DNA from 3 places in the Rhizobium atlanticum genome. Region 1 is predicted to be linked to each of the others. Evidence: predicted binding sites of a transcription regulator. Region 1 holds the regulator's gene; each other region holds the start of a gene.
The links. Region 1 encodes PhoB, which activates phosphate uptake and scavenging genes when phosphate is short. Its sites were predicted from a motif close to TGTCATNNANCTGTCAT; they were not measured.

Region 1 (4,195 bases):
GAACACCTTATCGGCGAAGGTAGCGTCCGTCAGCCGCTTGGCGAGGCGCTCCTGGCCGGGGATCTCATAGATGTTTGAGAGGTGCCAGACCTTGTCGGCCTGCTCCTTCAGCGCCGCGACCACATGCGAGTTGCCATGGCCGACGGAGGTGACGGCGACGCCGGCGCCGAAATCGAGATAACGCTCGCCGCTCTCGGTGATCAGCCATACGCCCTCGCCTCGCTCGAACCGCAGCGGGGCGCGAGAATAGGTGTCATAAAGCGGCGCGGCTTCAGCCATGGCGCGGGTCTCCCGTTCAATGTTGTCTTGCACGGACTCCGGCTAACAAAACCAGGTCCAAAAAATCAAAAATGCCGCCTTTCGGCGGCGAGCGGTACTATTTCCTTTTCGCGCTGCAATGTCAACAAAACTGGCGCCTTAGCCTATGCAGCAAGGTTGTGCAGCGGCACTTTCGGCCTTCAACAGGCATTATTGCAGAAATGCCACGCAGAGGCAGCAAGTTGGGGAAAACTTGAAATTCGATTCATCCGGATTCCCGCGACTCTTGTCACGGAGTCAGCCTCACACTAGGTTAAAGTTCAATTACTAGACTGCATGCGGCGGAACTAGTCACCAAAATTGATCAAGCGTTTCTTGTTTCGGAGGCTTCCGGGACAACGGTGAGGGATTCTGCCATCACCAACGCAAAAGGTGGAGACAGGGCATGAACTGGACAGACGAGCGGGTCGAGAAACTCAAGAAGCTTTGGGCCGAAGGACTGAGCGCCAGCCAGATTGCTGCGCAGCTTGGCGGCGTCAGCCGAAACGCCGTTATCGGCAAGGTGCACAGGCTCAGCCTTCCCGGCCGCGCCAAGGCCGGCGGCACGGCCACCGCGGCGCGCACGCCGAAGCGCCAGACATCCGCGCCGCGCGCGCCGAACTACGCCTCCCGGATCACCACCCGCACCGTGACCCGTCAACAGGGCGCAACGATGCTGAAGGAAGAGATCGAGGTCGATGCCGTCGAGGAAATGGAGTATGTGCCGGCCGGCAATGTGGTCGTGCCGATTTCTCGCCGCCTCGGCCTGACGGAGCTCACCGAACGCACCTGCAAATGGCCGGTCGGCGACCCGCTCAAGGAAGATTTCCATTTCTGCGGCTGCGAGTCCCCCGACAATTCGCCCTATTGCAGCTATCATCAGAAGCTTGCCTATCAGCCGATCAACGAAAGGCGCCGGGCGGCGGCACGGGTCAGCTGAGCGGGGGCTGTATCGCTGAGCATGTGAAACGGGCCGAGTGGCCCGTTTTTTTATTCGATTGGGGAGGTGACCTTTGCGTATAGCAACCAAGCCAACCCCACACTCCGTCATCCCAGGGCTTGACCCTGGGAGCCACAGCCAAGCACTCGGCTTCAATTGTTTCCCAGCAGTTGGATGCCATCAGCTCTTCACGCCGTGCCAGCCGCATGGATCCCAGGGTCAAGCCCTGGGATGACGGAGGAGAGGTTGGTGCCGAGACGCATAAGCCTCGCCGGCGCAATGACGCTGGCGACGAAGCGGCTGCGATCGACGACGGCAAGGGGGGCCTCACAAGCCGTACTGCCGTGCGTTTGGCGGGAACGCCCACCCCACACACTCCCTCAGCCTCAGGCTTCCATCGAATAACCCGCGCCACGGACGGTGCGGATGACGTCCTGCATGTTGGAGAAGTTCAGCGCCTTGCGCAGGCGGCCGACATGGACGTCGACGGTTCGTTCGTCGACATAGATGTCGTGGCCCCAGACGCCGTCGAGCAGCTGCGAGCGGGAAAAGACCCGGCCCGGCGACGACATCAGGAATTCCAGCAGGCGGAATTCGGTCGGGCCGAGGCGGACTTCGCGGCTCTTGCGGTGGACGCGATGGGTTTCGCGGTCGAGCTCGATATCGCCGCATTTCAGCACCGAGGACAGCACCTCGGGGCGGGCACGGCGCAGCATCGCCTTGACGCGGGCGACGAGTTCGGGGGTCGAGAAGGGCTTGACGACATAATCGTCGGCGCCGGTGGACAGTCCGCGCACACGCTCGCTCTCCTCGCCGCGCGCCGTCAGCATGATGATCGGCAGTCGCTCGGTTTCCGGCCGCATGCGCAGGCGCCGGCAGAGTTCGATGCCGGAGACGCCGGGCAGCATCCAGTCGAGGATGAGCAGGTCGGGCGTGCGCTCCTGAAGCCTAATTTCGGCCTCGTCGCCGCGCAGGATGGTATCGACCTCGAAGCCTTCGGCTTCGAGATTATAGCGAAGGAGCACGCTGAGGGCTTCCTCGTCTTCAACAACTGCGACTCTCGGGATCATGCGTGTCCGTCTCCTCGCGCACAAGCCTTAAACTGGGGGTTTAAGCAGGCGTCCTGCGCAAATTCAGAAATTGGCTGCGACCTCTTTGCGCGCCCCGAACGGGCGCGCACGCAATCTTGGAAGGATTATTCCGTCGCGGCGCCGACGGTGTTGGCGCTGTCATCCTTTGGGCGATCGCCTTCCGGCTGGGCGCCTGTTGCCATGTAGTAGATCGTCTCGGCGATGTTGGTGGCATGGTCGCCGATGCGCTCGATGTTCTTGGCGCAGAAGAGCAGATGCGTGCAGCTCGTGATGTTGCGCGGATCTTCCATCATGTAGGTCAAGAGCTCGCGGAACAGCGAGGTGTACATGGCGTCGATCTCGTTGTCGCGTTCGCGGATGGCGGTCGCCTTGTCGGCAGCGCGTGTCGTATAGACGTCGAGCACTTCCTTGAGCTGGACAAGCGCCAGCTCGGAGAGATGCTCGAGACCGCGGGCGAGCTTGCGGGGCACGCCGGTGCTCTGCACGGCGATGACGCGCTTGGCGGTGTTCTTGCCAAGGTCGCCGACGCGTTCGAGATCGGCGGCGATGCGGATCGAACCCATGATTTCGCGCAGGTCCGCCGCCATCGGCTGACGGCGGGCGATGGTGACGATCGCCTTGTCGCCGATTTCGCGCTCGGTGTGATCGAGGATCACGTCGTCTGAGATGACCTTCTGCGCCAGCGCGGTATCGCCGTTGACCAGCGCCCGGACGGATTCGGCGACCATCTGTTCGGCCAGGCCGCCCATTTCGGAAATCCGCCTGGAAAGGAACTTCAGATCATCATCATAGGCAGAATAAATATGTGTCGATGCCATGGGGCTTTGTCCTCGAATAAGGGGAAGGCTTCGGATGGCCGTGATCAGCCGAAGCGACCCATGATGTAGTCCTGGGTACGGGGATCGTCCGGATTGGTGAACATCTTGTCGGTGTCGTTCTCCTCGACAAGATTGCCGAGGTGGAACATGGCGGTGCGCTGCGAGACGCGCGCGGCCTGCTGCATGGAGTGGGTGACGATGACGATCGTATAGTTTTCGCGCAGTTCGTGGATCAGCTCCTCGACCTTGGCGGTGGCGATCGGGTCAAGGGCCGAGCAGGGCTCGTCCATCAGGATGACTTCCGGGCTGACGGCAACGGCGCGGGCAATGCACAGGCGCTGCTGCTGACCGCCGGAGAGGCCCGTGCCGGATTCGTGCACGCGGTCCTTGACCTCGTTCCAGAGCCCGGCGCGCTGCAGGCTGCTCTCGACGATCTGGTCGAGATCGGCCTTCGACTTGGCGAGACCGTGGATGCGGGGGCCGTAGGAGACGTTTTCATAGATCGACTTCGGGAACGGGTTCGGCTTCTGGAAAACCATGCCGACGCGGGCGCGAAGTTCGACGACGTCGATATCCGGATCATAGATATCGTCGCTGTCGAGCGTGATCTTGCCGGTGACGCGGCACCCCTCGATCGTGTCGTTCATGCGGTTCAGGCTTCGCAGGAAGGTCGACTTGCCGCAGCCCGAGGGGCCGATCAGGGCGGTTACGGTGTTTTCACGGATGTTCAGGTTCACGTCGAAAAGCGCGCGCTTCTCGCCGTAGTATACGGAGACATCCTGTCCGATCATTTTATACGGGACGTTGCTCATCTTCTGATCCAGCGCCTTTTCAACTGCAGCTTCCGTCAGCATGTTCATGATGTTTGACTCCGTTTACCAGCGGCGCTCGAAGCGACGACGCAAGAGGATGGCGCCCATGTTCATGACGACCAGGAACAGGAGCAGGACGATGATGGCACCCGAAGTACGCTCCACGAAGGCACGTTCGGCCTCGTTCGCCCACATATAGACCTGCACGGGCAAGGCCGTCGAGGGCTCGAGCGGTGT
Region 2 (4,195 bases), on a different contig from region 1:
AGCAACCGTTGCCGGCAGGCCGCGATGCGCTGCTTGCCGAAATCCGCCGCCCGCTGCTCGTCTGCGCCGACGAGAGTGTGCATCACACCGGAGACCTCGCAAGCCTTGCCGACCGTTATGATGCGATCAATATCAAGCTCGACAAGACAGGCGGCCTCACCGAGGCCTTGGCGATGAAGGCCGAAGCGGAGAGGCTCGGCTTTTCGATCATGATCGGTTGCATGGTCGGCACTTCGCTTGCGATGGCGCCAGCCATGCTGCTCGCGCAGGATGCCGATTTCGTCGATCTCGACGGCCCGCTGCTGCTTGCCCGCGACCGCCAACCCGGCCTGCGCTACGCCGCTTCCCTGGTCTTTCCGCCGGAAAGCACCCTCTGGGGCTGAAGATAGTAGGCTGAGATGACCAGCCCGAGGCCGGAAAGCGCGACGAGCGCCATGACGTAATAGCTGACAAGGCCGAGCCAGGCGTAGAGGTAGCCCGAAGCGATGGTCATCAACCCCATCGCCATGCCCACATAGAAGAAATAGGCGCCCTGCGCCGAGGCCTCCTGCGTTTCCTGCACCGTCGCCACGATTCTCCGCTGCACGCCGGTATGCACGAAGGCATAGGTGAAGCCGTGGAAACATTGCAGCAGGAAGAAGCCGGCAAAGCCGGCATTCATGGGAAACAGGATCCAGCGGCAGACGCTGATGGCGCAGCCGAAGCGGATCAATGTCCAGGCATTGAAGCGCCGATTGAGACGCTTCGACAGAAAGAACACCGTCACCTCCGAAGCAACGCCGGCGCTCCAGAGCAAGCCGACCTCGGTGCCGGAAAAGCCGAGCTGATGCCAATAAATCGAGGAAAAAGCATTGAGCACCGCGTGGCTCGACTGCTGGATGGCAACTCCGATCAGGAGCAGCAGCAAATGTGGCTCGCGCAACCCGCTGCCGGTGGCGGCCGGCAGGTCGATCGGCTGGCCGCGCCGCCGTGTGGGCCCGATCCGCGGACAGAAGATCGCCATCGCCACCGTCATCGTGAAGCCGAACACCATGACGACGAGCACCATGCCGCCGCCCCCCCGGCCGATCAGCTGACCGCCGAGGAGCGTCGAGACGATGAAGGCAATCGAGCCCCATACGCGCATCGACCCATAATCGAGCCCCCAGCGGCGCACGCCTGAAATGACAATCGATTCGACCACGGGCACATAGGGCGCAAAGGTGGCGCCCTGCAGCGCGAAGACGATTGTCACCGGCCAAAAGCTGGTCGTCCAGTAAAGCGCGATCGCCGTCAGCAGCGACAGGCCACCCGACCAGAGCAGCACGGTGGCGCGCTCCTTCATGCGGTCGGCCACCATGGCGACGACAGGTGCCACCAAGACTCGAACCACCATCGGTATGGCGAGAATAATGCCGATTTCACGGTCACTGAAACTATGGGTTTGCAGCCAGACCGGGAAAAATGGCAGCACGACGCCATTGACGAGCAGCGGCGCGCAATAGGACAGCGCGCTGAGCAGCCGGAAGCGCGGCGGCGCTCCCTCACCCGGAGAATGTTGAGCGGGAATCATCGGTGGACCTGAAGGAAACTAGATGTTTTCCTAACACACCACCGCGGGGGGCGACCATTGCGAGAAATAGCCGTCCGGAAACGTTTTAGAAAATAAATTGGGCCTGTTACCTCGCGGTAACGGCTAAATTGCTGGCGAGCCGCCGCGACTGCGCCGGCTGTAAAATCACGCTGCCTGCGCGGCGAGTTCCGCCTCTTCGAGACGCTCGACTGCGGTAAGCGCCGGCACTGCGCTAGCAAGCGCTCGCCAGGTGATCAGTTCGAACGTGCCGTCCTCATGCTCTGCAACCGCTGTGCAGCTTTCCACCCAGTCGCCAGTGTTGATGTAACGGATGCCGTCCATCTCCTGGATGACGGCGTGGTGGATGTGGCCGCAGATCACCCCGTCGGCTCCGCTCTTGCGCGCCTCTTCAGCCACGACGCGTTCGAACTCGCCGATGAAATTGACCGCATGCTTGACCTGCAGCTTCGCCCAGGCGGAAAACGACCAATATGGCATGCCAAGGCGACGGCGTACGGCGGCGAGCAAGATGTTGATGCGGATTGCCGTATCATAGGCCCAGTCACCGAGATAGGCGAGCAGGCGGGCGTTGCGGACAACGACGTCGAACTCGTCGCCGTGCAGGATCAGGTATTTCTTGCCGTCCGCGCCGTCATGCATCATGCGCTCGACGACCTCGATGCCGCCGAAATGCATGCCCGGGAAGTCGCGCAGGAATTCGTCGTGATTGCCGGGGATGTAGACGACGCGCGTGCCCTTGCGCGCCTTACGCAGCAGTTTCTGGACGACGTCGTTGCAGACCTGCGGCCAGTACCAGCTGCGCTTCAGGCGCCAGCCGTCGACGATGTCGCCGACGAGCACGATCGTATCGGCTTCGTGGTAGCGCAGGAAATCCAGCAGGAAATCAGCCTTCGCGGCCTTCGAGCCGAGATGCACATCGGAAATGAAGAGCGTGCGGAAATGTCTGGGTTCCATCATGTCTGTCACGAACAGTGCTCGTGCCCCATCTTTCATCTAGCCTTCCAAAACCAGACTCGTGTTTCAGGAAGATGACAAGATGGGAAAAGCCCTGCCAACCCGCCGTTCCGTCTGGATGGTAAACGCAGATCCCATCGAAGCTCGCAATAGCGATATCAGAAATCCGATTATTATAATTTCTCGCCGCGAGGTCCTGGATCTTTCCCGCATGCCGAGAATCAAATTAACAGCAGCTGCCGATCAAGGCGTAACCTGGGGGATATTGATGATGCGCGCCCGAACCGCGACAATAATGATTTCTTTGGCACTGCTTGCCGGCTGTGCACCGACGCAGCAGGACTATGATGCGACAGTCACGCTACTGCAAGGCAGCGCGAGAGCGAGAAACGAGTTCGTCAAAGTGTGCACAAAGGATTTCGATGCAAATGCGCGGCGCGCCGCGGGGATCGTGACAAACGTCTCCGACAATGACGCTCCGAGGATCGCCTGCCAGCGATATCTGACGGCCGCGATCTCCGGTCGCGCTACGTATCAGGATCTGCTCGACATCAAGGCTCACCGGTTTACGCCAAAACTCATCAAGATCTTCCAGGGCCGCTGATAGCCCCGAAGACGCTCTCTCGCTTCTCGATTTGGAACCGAGTGAACAAGATCGACGGGCCAAGCGGATTGGGGGCAAGCGGCGACCAGACGCTACGCCCCTTTTCGGCCGGCAATATTGCCCTGCCGATCGGGCGCGTTCATGATGACAACGATTCCATGTCCGACAAAGCGGGATGGCCGATGCGTCTCTTTCTCGTTCGCCACGGCGAATCCCTCGGCAACATCAACGAACAGGCCTACCGCCAATTCGGCGATCATAATGTGCCGCTGACTGAATGGGGCTATCGCCAGGCGGCTGAGGCAGGCGCTGTCATCGCTTCGTACCTCAAAGGGCTGCCGAGCCAGGGATTCCAGAAGCTGCATATCTGGTATTCGCCCTTTCTGCGCACGCGCCAGAGCAAGGATGCGCTGCTCGAAGCGCTGCCGGAAAACTTCGTCGGCGATGTCAGGGAAGATTATCTTCTGCGCGAGCAGGATTTCGGCCTCTTCACCGAAATCTACGACCGTGCCGAGCAGAAGCAGAAATTCCCCGAGGAGTTCGAAAAATGGGCGAGGCTGCGCAACAATAGCGGCAAGTTCTATGCGCGGCCGCCGGACGGCGAAAGCCGGGCGGACGTGGCGCAGCGGGTGCGTCTCTTCCTTCAGACCGTCATGCGCGAGGCCGAAAACGGCGACCACAACGTCGCGATCGTCGGCCACGGCGTCACCAACCGGGCGGTCGAAATGAATTTCCTGCACCACTCCGTCGACTGGTTCGAGCGCTCCGACAATCCTGGGAATTCCGACGTTACGCTGATCGAGGGAACGCGTTTGCAGGGCTACGACACGATACCGCTGCACCAGGCCGCCGACCGGCAGCCGGGACAGGAGAACAAGCTGCGCGATGCCTATGGCGCTGACGTGACGATGACGCCGAAGCGTGGTGGGTAAACCGCTCCCCACGAGGGACCCTTGTGGGGAGCGGTTTTGGGCGGGGTCTTCTACGCTTCATCTATTCAAGCAGCTCGCACCGCCGCCATCGGCTTCACATTCTGATTCATCCGGAACAAATTGTTCGGATCA
Region 3 (4,195 bases), on a different contig from region 1:
GCATCTCGCCCGACGTCCAGGCGAACTATCTCGCGTCGCCGCCGCTCGTCGTCGCCTACGCTCTTGCCGGCACGGTCCAGAAGGACCTGACCAAGGAGCCAATCGGCGAAGACCAGAACGGTAACCCTGTTTACCTCAAGGACATCTGGCCGACCTCGCACGAGGTGCAGGAGTTCATTCAGAAATACGTCACCCGCGAACTCTACGAAACCAAGTATGCCGACGTTTTCAAGGGTGATGCCAACTGGCAGGCCGTCCAGGTCCCGCCGGGCCAGACTTATGCCTGGGACGACAACTCCACCTATGTCCAGAATCCGCCCTATTTCGTCGGCATGGGCAAGAAGGGCACCGGCGTCTCCGACATCAAGGGCGCCCGCGTCCTCGGCCTGTTCGGTGACAAGATCACCACCGACCACATCTCTCCGGCCGGTTCGATCAAGGCGGCATCGCCGGCCGGCGCATACCTCATCGGCCATGACGTTGCCGTTGCCGACTTCAACCAATACGGCACGCGGCGCGGCAACCATGAAGTGATGATGCGCGGCACCTTCGCCAATATCCGCATCCGCAATCACATGCTTGGCCCGAACGGCAAGGAAGGCGGCTACACGATCCACTATCCGTCGAAGGAAGAGACATCGATCTATGACGCCGCCATGCAGTACAAGGCCGAAGGCGTGCCGCTCGTCATCTTTGCCGGCGTCGAATACGGCAACGGCTCCTCGCGCGATTGGGCTGCCAAGGGCACCAACCTGCTCGGCGTCAAGGCCGTGATCGCCCAGAGCTTCGAGCGCATCCATCGCTCGAACCTGGTCGGCATGGGCGTCATCCCCTTCGTCTTCGAAGAGGGCACGACCTGGCAGAGCCTCGGCCTCAAGGGCGACGAGCTCGTCACCATCGAGGGGCTGGACAAGATCAAGCCGCGCGAGAGGAAGATCGCCAAGATCACCTATGGCGACGGCACGGTGAAGGAAGTTCCGCTGCTGTCGCGCGTCGATACGCTCGACGAGGTGATCTACCTCAACAATGGCGGCATCCTGCAGACGGTTCTGCGTGATCTCGCTGCCTGATTGTCGAGCATGATGCCGAAAAGTGTGAGCGGTTTTCGGACAACATCATGCTCTGCTTCTTTGATGTAGATCCGGATTCAGATTTTAGGCCGAATCGGCCTGAAATCATCCGGATCTAGGAGCTTGCTATGATAATGGCGGCCGCCGGAGAGCAATTTCCGGCGGCTCTTCTTTGCGGCGACAGTATTCGATGGGGCTCACGATGATTTGTTTTCAGCGCCTTCCGGGCGAGCTACGTCTCACCCGTTCGTGACTTTTCGTTTGGATCCGGAAGGATTATTCCTACGGTCATGTCTCAGAGCCTTCGGTTCCTAAACGCCGCCGGCGCTGAAAAAGAGGTGCAGGTGAATGTCCCCCCGTTTCTTGATTCCGCTGGTCGCCGGCGTTGCTCTTGCAGGCTCGGCGCATGCCGAAGACGGCAAGCCCAAAGGCGTCGTCGAGCTTTTCACGTCGCAAGGCTGCTCCTCCTGTCCTCCCGCTGATGCCGCCTTCCGCAAGCTGGTGAACCAGGGCGATGTTATCGCGCTCGCCTATCACATCGACTACTGGAATTATCTCGGCTGGGCCGATACGCTGAGCTCGAAGGAAAATACCGAGCGGCAGTATGGCTATGCCAGGACGATGGGTCGCAGCAACGTCTATACGCCGCAGGCCATCGTCAATGGGCGCGGCCATTTGGCCGGCGCCGATCTCACCGGCATCAACAGCAAGATCGACACCTACAGCAGCGAAGGCAATGGGCTGACCGTTCCCGTCAGCGCGGCGATGCGCGGCGACGAGCTGGAGATCAAGATCGGTGCCGGACAGGGCAAGGCCAATGTCGTCATGGTCTATTTCGACAAGGAGAAGACAATCGACGTTGAAAAAGGGGAAAACAGCGGAAAGAAAATCTCCTATCTGCACAGCGTAACCAACGTCGAAACCGTCGGCATGTGGGATGGCAAGGCGACCAGTCTGACGCTACCGGCGAGCGTCTTGCAGCGGCCGCAGCTCGAGGGCTGCGCAATCCTGCTACAGTCGGCCACGGCCGACGGCGATCCGGCGGCGATCCTCGGCGCGACCGTGGTGATGGCGGGAAAAAGCATCTGATATTTCACCCGAGTACGGGTGAAATGCGGGCGGCCCGGCCGAGCGTATTCGGGGCTGGGGTTAAGGTCGATACGCTCCGCCGGGCCCTTTGGCGCGCTGGCGCCAAACCGGGATGCATAAATCTCCCGCAAATGAGGCGCTGTTTTGACTGAAATGCGGCACTGGGGAGAAAGCATTGCTTGGTCCCCAGCGAACGTGACTGGACGTGCGGCGAATGGAAGGAGCGCCGCTCTTGCAATTTGCGGCGGCTCGGGCAAACTGTCACTCTCCTGTCACAAGCGGAGGCCTTGGAGACCTGATGACAGATCAGCCGGATTTGCGACACGGCGAAAGCCGCTCCGTCGACAATAGTTCCTCGGTCATCGTCGATCTCAGGGAATACAAACAAAGCAAGGACCCGCTTCCGGTGACTTTCCACCGGCGCGAGCTGGATGCGATCCTGTGGATCTACGGCCGCATGGTGGGCGAGGGGGAATGGCGTGATTACGCCATCGACCATCTGAAGGACAGAGCGGTCTTTTCCGTCTTCAAGCGCTCCGGCGAGATGCCACTCTTCCGGATTGAGAAGAACCCGAAGCTTGCCGCCAAGCAGGGTGCCTATTCCGTGATCAATATCAACGGCATGATCCTGAAGCGCGGACACGAGTTGAACCAGGTCCTCAAGGTATTCGACAAAACCTTGAAACTCGTGGACAAATAACTCTTATCAGCCCGCAAACAGCGTACCGGGGTAGGTGGAGGGATTCGGATCGGTTGTCATGCCCTCGCCGAGGCTGCGCTGCATGAGCATCGTGTCCAGCCAGTGGCCGTGCTTGTAGCCGGTGCCCTTCATCAGGCCGACCTCCACAAAACCTGCCTTCAGATGAAGCGCGATCGAGGCCGGGCTCGCGCCACCGATGACGGCTACCATCTGACGAAAACCAAGCGCGGTGCAGCGGTCGATCAGCTCGATCATCAGTGCCTTGCCGATGCCACGGCCGCGGGCTTCGCGGGCCAGGTAGATTGAATCCTCCACCATCCAGCGATAGGCGGGGCGGGTGCGGAAGGCCGACGCATAAGCGTAGCCCAGGAGTTTTCCGTCCGCATCGGCCGCGGCGATGTAGGGATATTGCTGACTGACTATCGTGGAAAAACGCTGGGCCATTTCGGCCTCGGAGGGCGGCGCAATCTCGTAGCTTGCAACGCCATTCAGGACCGAGTCACCATAGATCTCCGTGATGGCGGGGATGTCGGCTTGGGCGGCGTTGCGCAGGAGGAAGGACATCGGGGCGGCAGGTCCATCGGAAGAGCAGGCTCCTCTAAAATCATCCCTGCGAAACCGGCGCAACAAAAAAGGCGGCCAAAGCCGCCTTTTCGATCTCATTGCGCCTGTTATCTGCGGTTGCCCATGAACTGCAGCAGGAACATGAAGAGGTTGAGGAAGTCGAGGTAAAGCGTCAGTGCGCCCATGATCGCCTTGCGACCGGCGACAGCGACGTCATCGGCTTCATAGTAGAGTTCCTTGATCCGCTGCGTGTCGTAGGCGGTGAGGCCTGCGAAGATCAGCACGCCGATCACCGAGATCGCAAACTGCAGCGCGGATGAAGCCAGGAAGATGTTGACGAGCGAGGCGATGATCAGGCCGAAGAGACCCATGATCAGGAACGAACCCATCGCCGACAGGTCACGCTTCGCGGTATAGCCGTAAAGCGACAATGCGCCGAAGGAGGCGGCGGTGACGAAGAAGGTCTGAACGACGCTCTGGCCGGTATAGACCAGGAAGATCGACGAGAGCGACAGCCCTACCAGGGCGGCGTAGATCCAGAAGGTGGTCTGGGCGGCGGAGACGCTCATCTGATGAATGCGGAAGCTCAGGAAGAAGACGACCGCAAGGGGGGCAAGGATGACGACCCAGCGCAACGGCGACTGGAACAGAAGCGCGCCAAACTGGGTGAGCTGGCCGTCCTGGACCGCGAAGTTGAATCCGAGATATGCGGCCACGCCGGTGATCGCCAGGCCGAGCGCCATCAGGTTGTAGACCTTGAGCATATATGCGC

Region 2: PH551_RS16685 (UDP-2,3-diacylglucosamine diphosphatase) is a predicted target of PhoB. The motif match lies at 2,591-2,607, and genes of this name have one in related genera.
Region 3: PH551_RS24545 (DUF2794 domain-containing protein) is a predicted target of PhoB. The motif match lies at 2,419-2,435, and genes of this name have one in related genera.

The regions. Positions count from the first base shown of each region.
Region 1 is NZ_JAQJCJ010000002.1:119,528-123,722, forward strand. It holds gene PH551_RS02980 (aspartate aminotransferase family protein) at 1-279, opposite strand, end outside; gene PH551_RS02985 (GcrA family cell cycle regulator) at 704-1,237, shown strand; gene phoB (phosphate regulon transcriptional regulator PhoB) at 1,624-2,307, opposite strand; gene phoU (phosphate signaling complex protein PhoU) at 2,433-3,146, opposite strand; gene pstB (phosphate ABC transporter ATP-binding protein PstB) at 3,191-4,006, opposite strand; gene pstA (phosphate ABC transporter permease PstA) at 4,022-4,195, opposite strand, start outside.
Region 2 is NZ_JAQJCJ010000010.1:205,477-209,671, forward strand. It holds gene dgcA (N-acetyl-D-Glu racemase DgcA) at 1-383, shown strand, start outside; gene PH551_RS16680 (MFS transporter) at 335-1,552, opposite strand; gene PH551_RS16685 (UDP-2,3-diacylglucosamine diphosphatase) at 1,718-2,530, opposite strand; gene PH551_RS16690 (hypothetical protein) at 2,799-3,131, shown strand; gene PH551_RS16695 (histidine phosphatase family protein) at 3,314-4,063, shown strand; gene PH551_RS16700 (FAD-binding oxidoreductase) at 4,129-4,195, opposite strand, start outside.
Region 3 is NZ_JAQJCJ010000018.1:153,772-157,966, reverse strand. It holds gene acnA (aconitate hydratase AcnA) at 1-1,070, shown strand, start outside; gene PH551_RS24550 (DUF1223 domain-containing protein) at 1,419-2,159, shown strand; gene PH551_RS24545 (DUF2794 domain-containing protein) at 2,458-2,859, shown strand; gene PH551_RS24540 (GNAT family N-acetyltransferase) at 2,866-3,423, opposite strand; gene PH551_RS24535 (Bax inhibitor-1/YccA family protein) at 3,531-4,195, opposite strand, start outside.